2 regions of the Streptomyces sp. NPDC033270 genome follow, and region 2 is predicted to be linked to the other one. Evidence: riboswitches for the same ligand, from Rfam matches in the RefSeq annotation. Region 2 holds a riboswitch; the other holds the start of a gene.
What was found. Region 2 has a riboswitch for cobalamin ahead of metE (5-methyltetrahydropteroyltriglutamate--homocysteine S-methyltransferase). Riboswitches for the same ligand answer to the same signal wherever they lie in the genome.
Positions count from the first base shown of each region.

Region 1 (3,557 bases), on a different contig from region 2:
CGATGCGCTCGCCCAGCATCTGGAAGCCGCCGCAGACGCCCAGCACCGGGCGGCCCTCGGCGGCCCGCCGGGCGATCGCGTCCGCCAGGCCGCGCTCGCGCAGCCACGCAAGCGCCCGGACGGTGCCCCGGGTCCCCGGCAGCACCACCAGGTCCGCGTCGGCCAGCTCCTCGACCCGGTCCACGAACCGCACCACCACGCCGGGTTCGGCGGCCAGCGCGTCCACGTCCGTGAAGTTCGACATCAGCGGTACGGCGGCGACCGCGACCCGCAGCACATCGGCGCCGTGCGGCGGCGCCACCACGCTCTCGCGCACCGCGCCGCGCAGCGAGACCCGCAGGCCGTCCTCCTCGTCGATGCCCAGCCCGTGCGCGAACGGCAGCACGCCCAGCGTCGGCCGCCCGCTCAGCCGCCGCATCATCTCCAGGCCGGGCTCCAGCAGCGTCACATCGCCCCGGAACTTGTTGACGAGGTACCCCGCGACCAGCGCCTGGTCCTCCTTCGACAGCAGCGCGACGGTGCCGAAGAAGGACGCGAACACCCCGCCGCGGTCGATGTCGCCGACCACGACGACCGGTATCCGGGCGGCCCGGGCGATGCCCATGTTGACGATGTCGGTGCGCCGCAGGTTGATCTCGGCGGGGCTGCCGGCGCCCTCGCAGATCACCGCGTCATGGGTACGCCGCAGCTCGGCCAGGCAGTCGGTCACCGTGCCGAGCAACTGCTCCCGCCGGCCCGCATACGGCGTTCCCCCGGGGGACGACCCCCCGAAATACCCACGGGCACTGAGCTCACCGACCGGCTTGCCCAGCAGCACCACCTGGCTGCTGCGGTCGCCGCCCGGCTTGAGCAGCACGGGGTTCATCAGCGCGGTCGGCTCCACCCGCGCCGCGGCGGCCTGCATCGCCTGGGCCCGGCCGATCTCCGCGCCCTCGCGCGTGACGAACGAGTTCAGCGACATGTTCTGCGCCTTGAAGGGCGCCACCCGCACGCCCTGCCGCACCAGCCAGCGGCAGATCCCCGCCGTGACCACGCTCTTGCCGGCGTCCGACGTCGTACCGGCCACCAACAGGCCCCCGCCGACGGTCCCGCCGGACGCCTTGCTCCGCCCGTTCACCGGCTCTTCCTCCCGCTCCCGCGGCGCGCCGCCGCGCTTCTGTGCCGCACCGCGCCCGCCACCAGCCGCCCCGCCACCGTCGTCGCCAGCGCCAGCGCGCTCACCTTCCGCGACAGCCGTACCGCCCGCTCGATGTCGCCGGCCGCGACCGGCCTCGCCCCGCCGTTGAGCACCGGGCGGTGCTCGACCCGCCCGGCGTACGCCAGCGTGCCGCCCAGCCGTACGCCCAGCGCACCCGCGAACGACGCCTCCACCGGGCCCGCGTTGGGACTCGGGTGCGCCCCGCCGTCCGCCCGCCAGGCCCGCAGCGCGCCACGCCGGTCGGGGCCGGCGAGCACGGCCAGGGCGGCGGTCAGCCGGGAGCCGGGCCAGCCGGCGAGGTCGTCGAGCCGGGCCGAGGCCCAGCCGAAGCGGCGGTAGCGCGGCGACTTGTGACCCACCATCGCGTCCAGCGTGTTCACCGCCCGGAACGCCACCAGGCCGGGCACCCCGCCGAGCGCGCCCCACACCAGGGCACCCACCACCGCGTCCGAGGTGTTCTCGGCGACCGACTCCACCACCGCACGGGCCAGCTGCGGCCCGTCCAGCGCCTGCGGATCACGCCCGCACAGATGCGGCAGCCGCTCCCGCGCCACGTCCAGGTCGCCCGCCGTGAGCGCCCCGCCGACGGCCCGTGCCTCCCGGCCCAGCGAGGTGCCGCCCAGCACCGCCCAGACCGTCGCCGCGGTCAACACGACCCGGGCGCCGCGGGAGCGCCCCGCGGCGCGCTGCAACAGGGCGGCCCCGGCGGCCGCACCGCCCGCGCACAGCACGGCATGTGCCGCGCCGTACCCGCGGTGGTCACGCCACAGTCGGCGCTCCACTGCGCCCGCGGCCCGGCCGAACGCGGCCACCGGATGGCCGCGCCGTGGATCCGCCGCGATCAGGTCGGCGAGAAAGCCCAGGGCCGCGCCGCACGCGTATCCCGCGTGTTCGCCGCGCATCGGGTCAGGCCGCCGGGAGGGGCCCTGCGGGGGCGTGCAGTGGTGCTCTCGAAGGGCGGCCGGGCATGGCGGTATGTCCTCACTCAGGGTCCGCGCCCTGGCTCGACGTGACGGCGACAAGAGTCTCCTGGCTCCCGGATCGGCGTGGCCCCCGGCCTTCCAGTCCTGGTACGCCGTCAGGCGTACGCGAGGCGGACCGTGGCCTTCGATGGAGGAACGCTCCCCGGTGACAGTGGCGGGACCGCGCCGGATTCTCACCGGACTTCCTCATCTGTCGCCGATTGGCTCCGGCAGTCCACCACGCCCTGCGAAGGCCCGTCAACTCGTCCTTGACCTGCGACGCTGCCCCGTGGCAGGCGCTGTGGCACACGCCACAGGGTGGCGGCCGCGTCACAGACGGTTGCCTGTGCCCCTGATCCCACGTCACTATCAGTTGCACGGTGGCGAAGGGGCCGCCGGAAGGGGGCTGGGGGATGCCGGAGAACGCCGGTCATCACGAGATCCGCATCAGGATCACGGGGACGAACAATCCGCAGCAGGACATCGACGACCTCCAGGTGTGGCTGGAGCGCGAACCCTGGCTGAGCCGCCGGGAACACGCCTGGGAGCAGCGGCCGCGCCCCGCCCACGAAGCGGCCGACACCGGCGGTGCCGACTCGGCCGGACCGGGCGACATGGCCGTGGGAGTGGACGACCTGATCCTGGTGATCGTCGGCGCGGTCGCCGCCGAGGTCACCAAGGGGCTGGGCATCGCCCTGCGGGAGTGGCTGCGGCGCCGCAAGGAGGAGCGGGCCGAGGGCGAGGCGCCCGCCGTCGACGCCGGCACGGGCGGTGAGCTGCAGGCGGTCGGCGACACCGAACGCCCCGATCCGGGCGGACCGACGCGCGGGGGCGGCACCGGCGAGGGCTGACCCGGATGTCCGAATACGACGCGCGGGGAAAGATCAACCGGGCGCTGCTGGTCTGTGTCCACGACTACACCACGCTGCCCCGCCTGCCGGCGGTGGAGGACAACGCCCCCGAGCTGCGGCGGGCACTGACCGCCACCGACCTGTTCACCGCCGACGAGGTCACGGTCTGCCGCCCCACGGAGCCCTGGGAGCTGGGGCAGGCACTCAAGACCGCCGCCGACGAGGCGCGCGGTCTGCTGCTGGTGCACTTCTCCGGCCACGGCCGGGTCCGCAGCGACGGCGGCGATCTGCAGCTGATGGTCGGCGCCTCGGTGCCCCGGCAGAGCCACACCACCGTCTCCTGGCAGGACACGGTGCTCTCCTGCCTCGACCACGCACGGGCCGAGCGCATCGTGATCGTCCTGGAGTGCTGCTACGCCGGCAACGCCGACGGGGCCTTCCACTCCCTGCGCAAGCCCATGTCGCTGCTGATGGCCGCCCAGCCCAACCGCCGGATCTTCAGCGGCGACGAACCGGCCGGCGGCAGCCTCTTCACCCGCGCCATGG
Region 1 is NZ_JBVIRA010000033.1:67,536-71,092, reverse strand. It holds gene ACZ5XZ_RS34160 (cobyric acid synthase) at 1-1,117, opposite strand, end outside; gene ACZ5XZ_RS34155 (cobalamin biosynthesis protein) at 1,114-2,100, opposite strand; cobalamin riboswitch at 2,221-2,369, opposite strand; gene ACZ5XZ_RS34150 (hypothetical protein) at 2,574-3,011, shown strand; gene ACZ5XZ_RS34145 (caspase family protein) at 3,017-3,557, shown strand, end outside.
Region 1: linked by a shared signal. The riboswitch ahead of ACZ5XZ_RS34155 (cobalamin biosynthesis protein) and the one ahead of metE (5-methyltetrahydropteroyltriglutamate--homocysteine S-methyltransferase) in region 2 are both predicted to bind cobalamin.

Region 2 (3,557 bases):
GGGCGGTGTCGCCCAGGGGCTGGTCGTCGCGGACGAAGGACCAGGCGAGCATGGTGACCGGGCCGGTCAGCATGCCCTTGACCGGGCGGTCGGTGAGGGACTGCGCGTAGGCCGTCCAGCGCACCGTCATCGGCTCGGGGCGGGAGATGTCGCCGGCCAGGATCGGCGGGCGGACGTAGCGGGTGCCGTAGGACTGGACCCAGCCGTGCTGCGTGGCGAGGTAGCCGGTGAGCTGCTCGGCGAAGTACTGGACCATGTCGTTGCGTTCGGCCTCACCGTGGACGAGGACGTCCAGACCGGCCTTCTCCTGGAAGGCGAGCACCTCCTGGATCTCGGCCCTGATCCGCTCCTCGTACCCGGCCGGGTCGATCCGGCCCGCGCGCAGGTCGGCCCGTGCGGTGCGCAGTTCGCCGGTCTGCGGGAAGGAGCCGATGGTCGTGGTCGGCAGCAGCGGCAGGCGGAGGTGGGCGCGTTGGGCCGTGGTCCGTTCGGCGTAGGGCTGCGAGCGGCGGGCGTCGCTCCCGGTGATCGCGCCGGTGCGGGCGCGGACGGCCGGGTCGTGGGTGATGGGGGAGTTGGCCCGGGAAGCCAGGGCGGCCCGGTTCGCGGCCAGTTGGGCGGTGATGGCGCCGGTGCCGCGGGTCAGGCCCTTGGCGAGGGTGACGATCTCGGCCGTCTTCTGCCGGGCGAACGCGAGCCAGCGCAGGACCTGCGGTTCGATGTCCCGCTCGGCCGCCGTGTCGAGGGGGACGTGCAGCAGTGAGCAGGAGGCCGACACGTCGACCCGGTCGGCCAGGCCGAGGAGGGTGCCGAGCGTGGCGAGGGACTTCTCCAGGTCGTTGGCCCAGATGTTGCGGCCGTTGACGACGCCGGCGACCAGTCGCTTGCCCGGCAGTCCGCCGACGGCCGCGAGGGCCTCCAGGTTGGCGGCGGCGGCCTCGGTGAAGTCCAGCGCGAGCCCCTCGACCGGAGCCTTGGCCAGCACGGGCAGGGCGTCGCCCAGGCGGTCGAAGTAGGAGGCGACGAGCAGCTGGGGGCGGTCGGTGAGGGCGCCGAGTTCGCGGTAGGCGCGGGCGGCGGTGTTGAGCTCGGCCGGTGTGCGGTCCTGGACGAGGGCGGGCTCGTCCAGCTGCACCCACTGGGCGCCGGCGGCGCGCAGGTCGGCGAGGACCTCGGCGTACACGGGCAGCAGGCGGTCCAGGAGGGTCAGCGGGTCGAAGCCGGCGGCCACGCCGGGCGCGGGCTTGGCCAGCAGCAGATAGGTGACGGGACCGACCAGGACCGGCCGGGCCGTCAGACCCAGTGCCAGGGCCTCCGTCAGCTCGGCCACCTGCTTGCCGGAGTCGGCGGTGAACGTCGTGTCAGGGCCCAACTCGGGCACCAGATAGTGGTAGTTGGTGTCGAACCACTTGGTCATCTCCAGTGGCGCGACATCCTGCGTGCCACGCGCCATCGCGAAGTAGCCGTCGAGTGGATCGGCCGCGACGGCGGCCCGGTGGCGGTCGGGGATCGCGCCGACCATGACGGTGGTGTCCAGGACGTGGTCGTAGTACGAGAAGTCGCCGGTCGGGACCTCGTCGAGGCCGGCCCCGGCCAGCTGCTGCCAGGTGGTGCGGCGCAGTTCGGCGGCGGTGGCGCGGAGGGCGTCGGCGGTGACGCGGCCCTTCCAGTAGCCCTCGATCGACTTCTTCAGTTCCCGGTCCGGGCCCTGGCGCGGATAGCCGTACACGGTGGCGTGTGCTGCCGCGGCTGCGGACTTGGTGTTCACGGAGATCTCCTTCGCGAGACGAATCCCTGAGATCCCGGCGACGGGACGAAGGCGCGAAGGGGTGGCGAACCGTGCGGGACGACCTCGCGCGACATGGCGCGGTCATCCGCCTGGTAGGTACGCCGACCCGCCCTCGAGGTCACCGGGATATCCGGATGCGAGTCGTTCGCACCCGGGCAGATGGCAGGTCTTCGGACTCGCGGGCACGTCCTCACGGGGGAGGACACCTAATGGCCGTCGCTTCCCAGGCCCTCTCGTCGGACCCAGTGCGTATGACGGCGGTCGTTCCCGCTCACCGCTGCGGGGCAGTCCCGGATTCCCACCGGGTTCCCTCTTGCGACGCATCCCGCCTGGCGGACGGGGCGAACCAGCTGCACTGGTCAGCCTAAGGGCCGTCCGGTGACGCGGGACGTCCAGGTCCCTCATTCGGAAGGTGAGGTGAGACACGCGGTCGACAGGTGTGAAGCGCAACGAGGGCGGGAAACGCCGCACATGCGTTTCCCGCCCTCTTGTGAGCAGCCGCCGGATCCCTCACCGGCGGCGCGTCCGGGCCCCTCAGCCCGGCCGGACCAGACCCCTCAGTTCTGGTCGTACTGGTGGAACCCCCGGCCGGTCTTGCGGCCCAGCAGCCCCGCCTCGACCATCCGCTGGAGCAGCGGGGGAGGGGCGTAGAGGGGTTCCTTGAACTCGTCGTAGAGCGACTCGGCGATCGAGGCGACGGTGTCCAGCCCGATCAGGTCCGCGAGTCTGAGCGGCCCCATGGGGTGGGCACAGCCCAGCTCCATGCCGGTGTCGATGTCCGCTGCGGTGGCGAAGCCCGACTCCGCCATGCGGATCGCCGCGAGCAGATAGGGGACGAGCAGCGCGTTGACGACGAAGCCGGCCCGGTCCTGGGAGCGGACGACCGTCTTGCCCAGGACACCGGTGGCGAAGTCCGCCACGAGGGTGACCGTTTCCGGGGCCGTGTGCAGGGAGGTCACGATCTCCACCAGCGGCAGCACCGGAACGGGGTTGAAGAAGTGCAGTCCCACGACCCGGTCGGCGCGGCCGGTCGCCATGCCCAGGCGCATGACGGGGAGGGAGGAGGTGTTGGTCGCCAGCACCGCCCCGGGATCCTCGACGATCTTGTCGAGGGCGGCGAACACCTCCGTCTTGGCGTCGGCGTTCTCGACCACGGCCTCGATGACCAGCTGACGGTCGGCCAGGTCCGCCAGGCTGCCGGTGAAGAGCAGGCGGGCGAGGGCCTGCCGGGCCGCGGCCGGCTCCAGCTTCCCCCGCTGGACGGCGCGGTCCAGCGAGGCGGCCACCCGCTCCCGCGCGGCGCGGGCGGCCGTGGCGTCGGCCTCACAGACCACGGTGTCGAGACCGGCCCGCGCACACACCTCGGCGATGCCCGCGCCCATCTGGCCGCCGCCGACCACCCCGACGCGCTGGATGCCCGCGCTCATGACCGGCTCTCCGCGTTCCGCACGAGGTGGCGGGAGTAGGCGTCCGGGGTGAAGAAGCTCGGCAACTCCCGGGCCAGCGCGTTGCGTTCGAACAGGTCCCGCACCGCGTCGAGGGCCGCCCACGGGTACTCGGCGCCGAGCGCGGCGAGCTCCTCGTCGAGCAGCCGCAGGACCGTCTCGCGGTCGACGACCCGGTGGCGCAGCCACTGCCAGATCTGCACGCGGGCGATCTCGGCGGTGGCGGCGTCCTCCATCAGGCCGTACAGGGCGACCGCCCCCTGGCCGCGCAGCCAGGCGGCGAAGTAGCGCAGGGCGACGGCGACGTTGGCACGTACCCCCTC
Region 2 is NZ_JBVIRA010000001.1:482,885-486,441, forward strand. It holds gene metE (5-methyltetrahydropteroyltriglutamate--homocysteine S-methyltransferase) at 1-1,768, opposite strand, end outside; cobalamin riboswitch at 1,934-2,155, opposite strand; gene ACZ5XZ_RS02235 (3-hydroxybutyryl-CoA dehydrogenase) at 2,347-3,216, opposite strand; gene aceB (malate synthase A) at 3,213-3,557, opposite strand, start outside.